DNA from 3 places in the Variovorax sp. DAIF25 genome. Region 1 is predicted to be linked to each of the others. Evidence: predicted binding sites of a transcription regulator. Region 1 holds the regulator's gene; each other region holds the start of a gene.
What was found. The regulator sigma-54, encoded in region 1, starts transcription at its own class of promoters, with help from an activator protein. The targets are predictions, from matches to a motif close to TGGCANGNAANCTGCTTT.
Positions count from the first base shown of each region.

Region 2: R0232_RS33570 (pilin) is a predicted target of sigma-54. The motif match lies at 1,290-1,307, and genes of this name have one in related genera.
Region 3: nirB (nitrite reductase large subunit NirB) is a predicted target of sigma-54. The motif match lies at 1,285-1,302, and genes of this name have one in related genera.

Region 1 covers NZ_CP136636.1:753,680-755,941, reverse strand. The annotation lists gene R0232_RS03545 (phospholipase D family protein) at 1-226, opposite strand, end outside; gene R0232_RS03540 (RNA polymerase factor sigma-54) at 237-1,826, opposite strand; gene lptB (LPS export ABC transporter ATP-binding protein) at 1,857-2,262, opposite strand, start outside.
Region 2 covers NZ_CP136636.1:7,251,680-7,253,941, reverse strand. The annotation lists gene R0232_RS33580 (CHASE2 domain-containing protein) at 1-323, shown strand, start outside; gene R0232_RS33575 (3',5'-cyclic-nucleotide phosphodiesterase) at 350-1,153, shown strand; gene R0232_RS33570 (pilin) at 1,376-1,831, shown strand.
Region 3 covers NZ_CP136636.1:6,691,227-6,693,488, reverse strand. The annotation lists gene nirB (nitrite reductase large subunit NirB) at 1-1,074, opposite strand, end outside; gene R0232_RS30990 (YbaK/EbsC family protein) at 1,503-2,003, shown strand; gene R0232_RS30985 (DUF1289 domain-containing protein) at 2,000-2,262, shown strand, end outside; gene R0232_RS30980 (2-hydroxychromene-2-carboxylate isomerase) at 2,260-2,262, shown strand, end outside.

The sequences.
Region 1 (2,262 bases):
TGTCGAAGGCGAAGTCGCCGCCGGGCATGAGGCGAAAGCCGCTGAGGTCGGGGTCGGGCTGTGCGGCCAGCGCGATGCGCCCGAGCGCAGTGTCCTTCGACACGGCGATGGCCTTGGTGGGCGTGCGCGGGGCCTCGTCGGGCAGCGAGGCGCAACCGGCGGCCAACAGCGCGGCCGCGATGGCGAACACCCAGGGCCCACAGCGCGACAGCAGGCGTCGGGCCATCGGCGGCTTTCTACAGGGCCTTGCGCAGGTTGGCGGGCGCGATGCGCAGCGCCTCGCGGTACTTGGCGACGGTGCGGCGCGCGCACTCGATGCCCTGCTCCTTGAGCATCTCGGAGATCTGGCTGTCCGACAGCGGCTTCTTCACGCTCTCCGAACCGACGAACTGCTTGATCAGCGCGCGCACCGCGGTGCTCGAGGCATTGCCGCCGGTCTCGGTGCCCAGCGCCGAGCCGAAGAAGTACTTGAGCTCGACCGTGCCGAAGGGCGTGGACATGTACTTCGCGGTGGTCACGCGCGAGATGGTGGATTCGTGCAGCCCGAGCTCGTCGGCGATCTCGCGCAGCACCAGCGGGCGCATCGCGAGCTCGCCGTGCACGAAGTAGCTCTTCTGCCGCTCGACGATGGCGTTGCTCACGCGCAGGATGGTGTCGAAGCGCTGCTGGATGTTCTTGATGAACCAGCGCGCCTCCTGCAGCCGCTGCGACAGCGCCTGGCTGCCCTCGCCCTTGTGCGACTTGAGCGCGCCGGCATAGATGTCGTGCACGCGCAGCCGCGGCATCACCTCGGGGTTGAGCATGACGCGGAACTTCACGTTGGTGCCGCGGCCGGTCTTGGTGACGATCACGTCGGGAATGACGATGTTGCGCTCGACATCGACGAAGCGGCGGCCCGGCTTGGGTTCGAGCCGCGCGATGACCTGCAGCGCCGAGCGCACCAGTTCCTCGTTGGTACGCGTGAGCGTGGCGAGGCGCTTGAAGTCGCGCCGCGCGAGCAGCTCCATCGGCTGCTTGCAGATGGCGAGCGCGGTCTTGCGCACCAGCTCCTCGTCCTCGGTTTCGTCTTCGTCGGCCAGCGCGCGCAGCTGGATCGCGAGGCATTCGCCGAGGTCGCGCGCGCCCACGCCCGCGGGCTCCAGGCTCTGCAGCAAGCCCAGCGCGACCTGGAAGTGGTGCACCAGTTCGTCGAACTGGTCGTTGTCGTCGCCCGCGAGGCCCGAGGCCAGCGCCGGCAGCGAATCCTCGAGGTAGCCGTCGTCGTTGAGCGACTCGATCAAAAAGCGCAGCGCGGCGCTGTCGTTCTCGTTGAGCCGCAGGCTCAGCGCCTGGCGGTGCAGGAAGGACTGCAGCGATTCCTGGCTGCGCGCGAGCTCGGTGGCATCGGCGCGCTCGTCGTCGCCGGTGCTGCTGTTGTTGCGCGCGGGCGCGTCGCTGCCCCATTCGCTGTCGTCGGGCGCCATGTCGACGGTGCCGTCGCCTTCCCAGTCGGGCTCGCGCTCGGGCGAGTCGAGGGCCGGCTCGGCCTCGGACGACGAGGCGGTCTCGGTGGACGTGGTCGAGGTCGAAGGCGCGGCGCTCGCGTAGTCGCTCTCGGCTTCGCGCTCGGTGTCCTCGCGCGGCGCGGGCGTGTCGGCGGCGTCGAGGCCGAACTCCTCGCGCGCGGCTTCCTCGGCGGTGCGCTCGAGGAAGGGGTTCTCGTCGAGCATCTGCTCGACCTCCTGGCTCAGTTCGAGCGTGGAGAGCTGCAGCAGCCGGATCGACTGCTGCAGCTGAGGCGTCAGCGCGAGATGCTGCGAAACGCGCAGCGACAAGCCTTGTTTCATGCCCTCAGGAAATGACTTGCACGAGGGTCATCACATGCGGAAGTGCTCGCCCAGGTAGACCCGGCGCACTTCGGCGTTGTCGACGATCTCCGAGGGCGTGCCCTGTGCCAGCACATGGCCGTCGCTGATGATGAAGGCGTGGTCGCAGATGCCCAGCGTCTCGCGCACGTTGTGGTCGGTGATCAGCACGCCGATGCCGCGTTCCTTCAGGAAGCTGATGATGCGCTGGATCTCGATCACCGCGATCGGGTCGATGCCGGCGAAGGGCTCGTCGAGCAGGATGAAGCGCGGCTGGGTGGCCAGCGCGCGCGCGATCTCGACGCGGCGGCGTTCGCCGCCCGACAGCGCGAGCGCGGGCGAATCGCGCAGGTGGTCGACGCGCAGGTCGGCCAGCAGCTCCGACAGGCGCTCTTCCATGCGCTGCTTCGACAGCGCC
Region 2 (2,262 bases), 880 kb from region 1:
CGGCCTATGTCTGGCAGGAGCTCGACAGCGTGTTCGTCAAGGGCCGGGCCCAGGCCGTCGCCGTGTTCACGCCGCTGGCCGTCGCCCTGGACGAAGCCGACGTCGTCGCCGTGCGCGAAGCCCATCGGCTCGAACGCTGGGCCGAGGTGCTGGCCGCCTACCGGCGCCAGGACTGGGCCTTGGGCCGAAACTTGCTGGACCCCCTCCTCGTGGCCGATGCCAAAAAAGTCCTTTACCAGCTCTACGCGCAGAGATTAGCCTCGATGGCGTTGCGTCCCCACGACCCGTCGTGGGACGGTGCGACCCGGTTCGAAACCAAATGACAGACACAGACAAGGGGTCTCTCACAATGCAGGTTCGTGTGCTGGGTTGCTCGGGCGCCATCGCCAAAGACTGCCGCACCACCTCCTTCCTGGTCGATACCGACCTGCTCGTCGATGCCGGTACCGGCGTCGGCGATCTCACCCTCGAAGAAATGGCCGGCGTCGACGACATGGTGCTCACGCACTGCCATCTCGACCACATCGCCGCCCTGCCCCTGATGCTCGACGCCGTCGGTGGCCGCCGCACCCGACCGCTGCGCGTGCATGCGCTGCGCGCCACCATCGAGGCGCTGCGCGCCCATGTGTTCAACAACATCATCTGGCCCGATTTCGAGAGCATCCCGAGTCCCGAGGCGCCCTTCGTCACCTTCCACGACATCGCCGTCGGCCAGACCCTGCTGCTCGGCAGCGCCACGCCCAAGCGCATCGAGGTGCTGCCGGCCGTGCACACCGTGCCCGCCTGCGGCTTCGCCGTGAGCCGTGCCGACGGCGGTGCCCACTGGGTCTTCAGCGGCGACACCGAGCGCAACGCGCCGTTCTGGGACCGCGTCAACGCGCTGGAGGTCGCGATGCTCGTCATCGAGACGGCGTTCAGCAACCGCGAGCAGGCCCTGGCCGAACGCAGCCTGCACCTGTCGCCCACCATGCTGGCCGACGAGCTGGCCCACATCGAGCCCGGCAAGGACTACCCGATCTACATCACCCACACCAAGCCGGCCGAAACCGAGGAGATCATGAGCCAGATCGAATCGCTGGCCGGCCGGCAGGTGCCGGGGTTGGCGCAGCGGGACATCCGCTGGCTCAAGGCGGACGGCATCCTGACCTTCTGAGCCCCGCCGCGGCGGCACGGATGGCATGACAAATTTGTCACCATGTGTCGCATCTTGATACATCTTCTGTCACATGCAGTAACGCCAATGTGGTCAGGGGTGACGCGTTAGGTCGCTGACGGAGCGTCAAAACGGGTGGCACGGATGCTGCGGAAGGTTCTTCGCTCCGGGGGGAGGACTCCCGGGAGTGACAACCAACCCAACCAACCTGGAGTTAGTGAAATGAACCGTCGTACGATCGCCCGCCGCGCGCAGGCAGGCTTTACTCTTATCGAATTGATGATCGTTGTGGCGATCATTGGTATTTTGGCGGCTGTTGCCTTGCCCGCTTATCAAGACTACACCGCGAAGTCGCAGGTTGCGGCCTCCCTTGCAGAAATCACCCCCGGCAAGGTCAATATGGAAACAAAAATTACCGAAGGCTCGGCCGTGTCCAACGCTGCGGATATTGGTCTGCAAAGCGCAACCTCCCGTTGTTCGGCCATCACGCCGGCTTTTGTTGTGGCGAATAAGGGTGTTGCAAGTATCAGCTGCACCATGATCGGGGGCTCGCTGGTAAACACCAAGACAATCACTTGGACTCGTGCTGCAGATGACGCGGCTACTAATCCTGGTGCCTGGACTTGCGCGACGACCGTTGTCAACAAGTTGGCACCGAAAGAATGCCCCGGCGTCTAACATTATTGCGCTCCTAAAGCCGCCTTTTGGCGGCTTTTTCGTTTTGAAGCTACTAGACGTAGATTTCGAACCGCGTGGAAAAAATCAACGGATTTTTCTCGGGGGTGTGGCTGATTTGAGGTGGTTACGCGAGCCTGGGTATCAGTGCTAGGTTGAGCGTCATCGTCAGCCGCTGTGCCTGTCCCAGAAAATCTATTGAAGACTTACACAGAGGTTTCGCACAACTCTTCTCAGGTCTACGTCTTCCTCGCCTGCCGTTGCTCGATTCGATTTAGAGAGTCAGCGAACTTGGTATTTTGGACAAACGGTTGCATACAGGGTTTGAACGGCAACCTTGATGCACAACCTAGAGGCTACAAACGTTACCATCAGAAACATTCATCATTTGCGCCAAGTATCGTGGACCAATGGTTTCTTAGCAGCTCGACTAG
Region 3 (2,262 bases), 1.4 Mb from region 1:
GCTGACGACGATCTTCTTGTAGACCTTCTTGCGCTCGTCGATGAACTGGTAGGCGCGCGACTTCGGCGTCCTGCCGTGCGCGTCGCCGATGCTCGCCACGTCCACGCCCATCAGCTTGAGCTTGGTGCTCATGTCGGCGCCGGTGAAGGCGGCTTCCTGCTCGCCCGCGATGTGGCGCGCCGCCACGCGCGCCATGTCGTAGCCGGGCGCGACCAGGCCGAAGGTCTGTTCGTTCCACGAGGCGCATTCGCCGATCGCGTAGACGTCGCGGTCGCTGGTGCGGCAGTGGTCGTCGACCGCCACGCCGCCGCGCGGGCCCACGGCCAGCAGGCACTGGCGCGCGAGTTCGTCGCGCGGGCGGATGCCGGCCGAGAACACGATCATGTCGGTCTCGAGGTAGCTGCCGTCGGCGAACACCATGCGGTGGCGCGCGGCGGCGCCGTCGACGATCTCCACCGTGTTGCGGCCGGTGTGCACGTGCAGGCCCAGCGCCTCGATGCTCTCGCGCAGCGCGCGGCCGCCGCCCTCGTCGACCTGCACCGCCATCAGCCGCGGTGCGAACTCCACCACGTGGGTCTCGAGGCCCATGTCGCGCAGCGCCTTCGCGCATTCGAGGCCGAGCAGGCCGCCGCCCACCACCACGCCGCTGCGCGAGCGCGCGCCGCATTCCTTCATCGCCTCGAGGTCCTCGATGGTGCGGTAGACGAAGCAGTGGGGCCGGTCGCGGCCCGGCACCGCGGGCACGAAGGGGAAGGAGCCGGTGGCCAGCACCAGCTTGTCGTAGGCCACGACCTCGCCGTCGGCCGTGGTGACGGTGTTGTTGCGGCGCTCGACCGCCACCGCGCGCGCGGCCAGGCGCAGCGTGAAGCCGCTGCGCTCGAAGAAGCCGGGCTCGACCAGCGAGAGGTCTTCGGCCGTCTTGCCCGCGAAGAACTCGGACAGGTGCACCCGGTCGTAGGCCGGCCGCGGCTCCTCGCACAGGACGGTGACTTCCGCGCCGGGAATGCCGAGCGCGTGGAGCTGCTCGAGGAACTTGTGGCCGACCATGCCGTGGCCGATGACTGCGATTTTCATGGTGAGGTCCTGCGGGGGCAGCCGGTCCTCGGATGCAGGCCACCGGGGCTGTCGGGGCGACAGCGGCAGGGGGCCTCCGCGACGGAACGGATGCGAATAATCGGATGGACAAACGAATCCGGTGGCTCATCGCCATCGGCTCGCTCGAACCCCGCCGTCGTTAGCGGAGGCACTGCGGACCCACCCAGGCCGGGAGGTCCGCGATGGGGTCGAGCAATATCCATGCCGCCGAAAAAGAGCGGTGGCGGCCCGTGCGCGCACCGCAATCGCACCCAAAGTGGCGCGGCGGCGGTGCGGCGCTGTCCGCATTGGTGCGGTGCCCGAAAGGGTGGCCGCGCGGCCGCGGCGCCGGCGCCCGGGGCTTTTTCGTATGCTCGGGTGCCTGCAACGCGGGGCGCACGCCCCCACGAACTCCGAAGACCCAAGCCATGTGCGGCTCCGAACTCCATTCCCTTCCCGACGGTGTCCAGCGCGTCGCGCGCGTGCTCCAGGACGCCGGCCATCCGCATGCGCCGCGCATGCTCGACGACGCCTGCCGCACCGCGCAGCAGGCGGCCGACGCGCTCGGCATCGCGGTCGGCCAGATCGCCAAGAGCATCATCTTCCGGCGCAAGAGCGACGAGGTCGCGGTGCTGGTCATCACCTCGGGCGACCGGCGCGTCGACGAGAAGAAGGTCGACGCGATCGTCGGCAAGACCGGCCGCGCCGACGCCGACTTCGTGAAGGCGCGCACCGGCTTCACCATCGGCGGCGTGTCGCCCGTGGGCCATGTCACGAAGCCGGTGGTGCTGATCGACCGCGAGCTGTTCCGCTTCGAGGAGATCTGGGCCGCCGCGGGCCATCCGCATGCGGTGTTCCAGCTGCGCCCGCACGACCTCGAGACGCTCACGGGCGCGCCGGTGGCCGACGTGGTGGTGGCCGCGGCGTGAACGTCGCCGAAGCACAGGCCCTGGCCGACCGCGCCGCCGAGCTGCGCGAGCGGGCCGAGCCGGTGCCCTCGCCCTGCAGCTCGGTGTGCCGCATGGACCGGCTCAGCGGCTTCTGTGAGGGCTGCCTGCGCACCATCCCCGAGATCGCGGGCTGGAGCCGCATGGAGGACGACGAGCGGCGGCAGGTCTGGCGCGCGATAGAGTGGCGGGCCCGGGCCGGCATCTGGCGCGCGCCGGCCATCGGAGACATCGACGCATG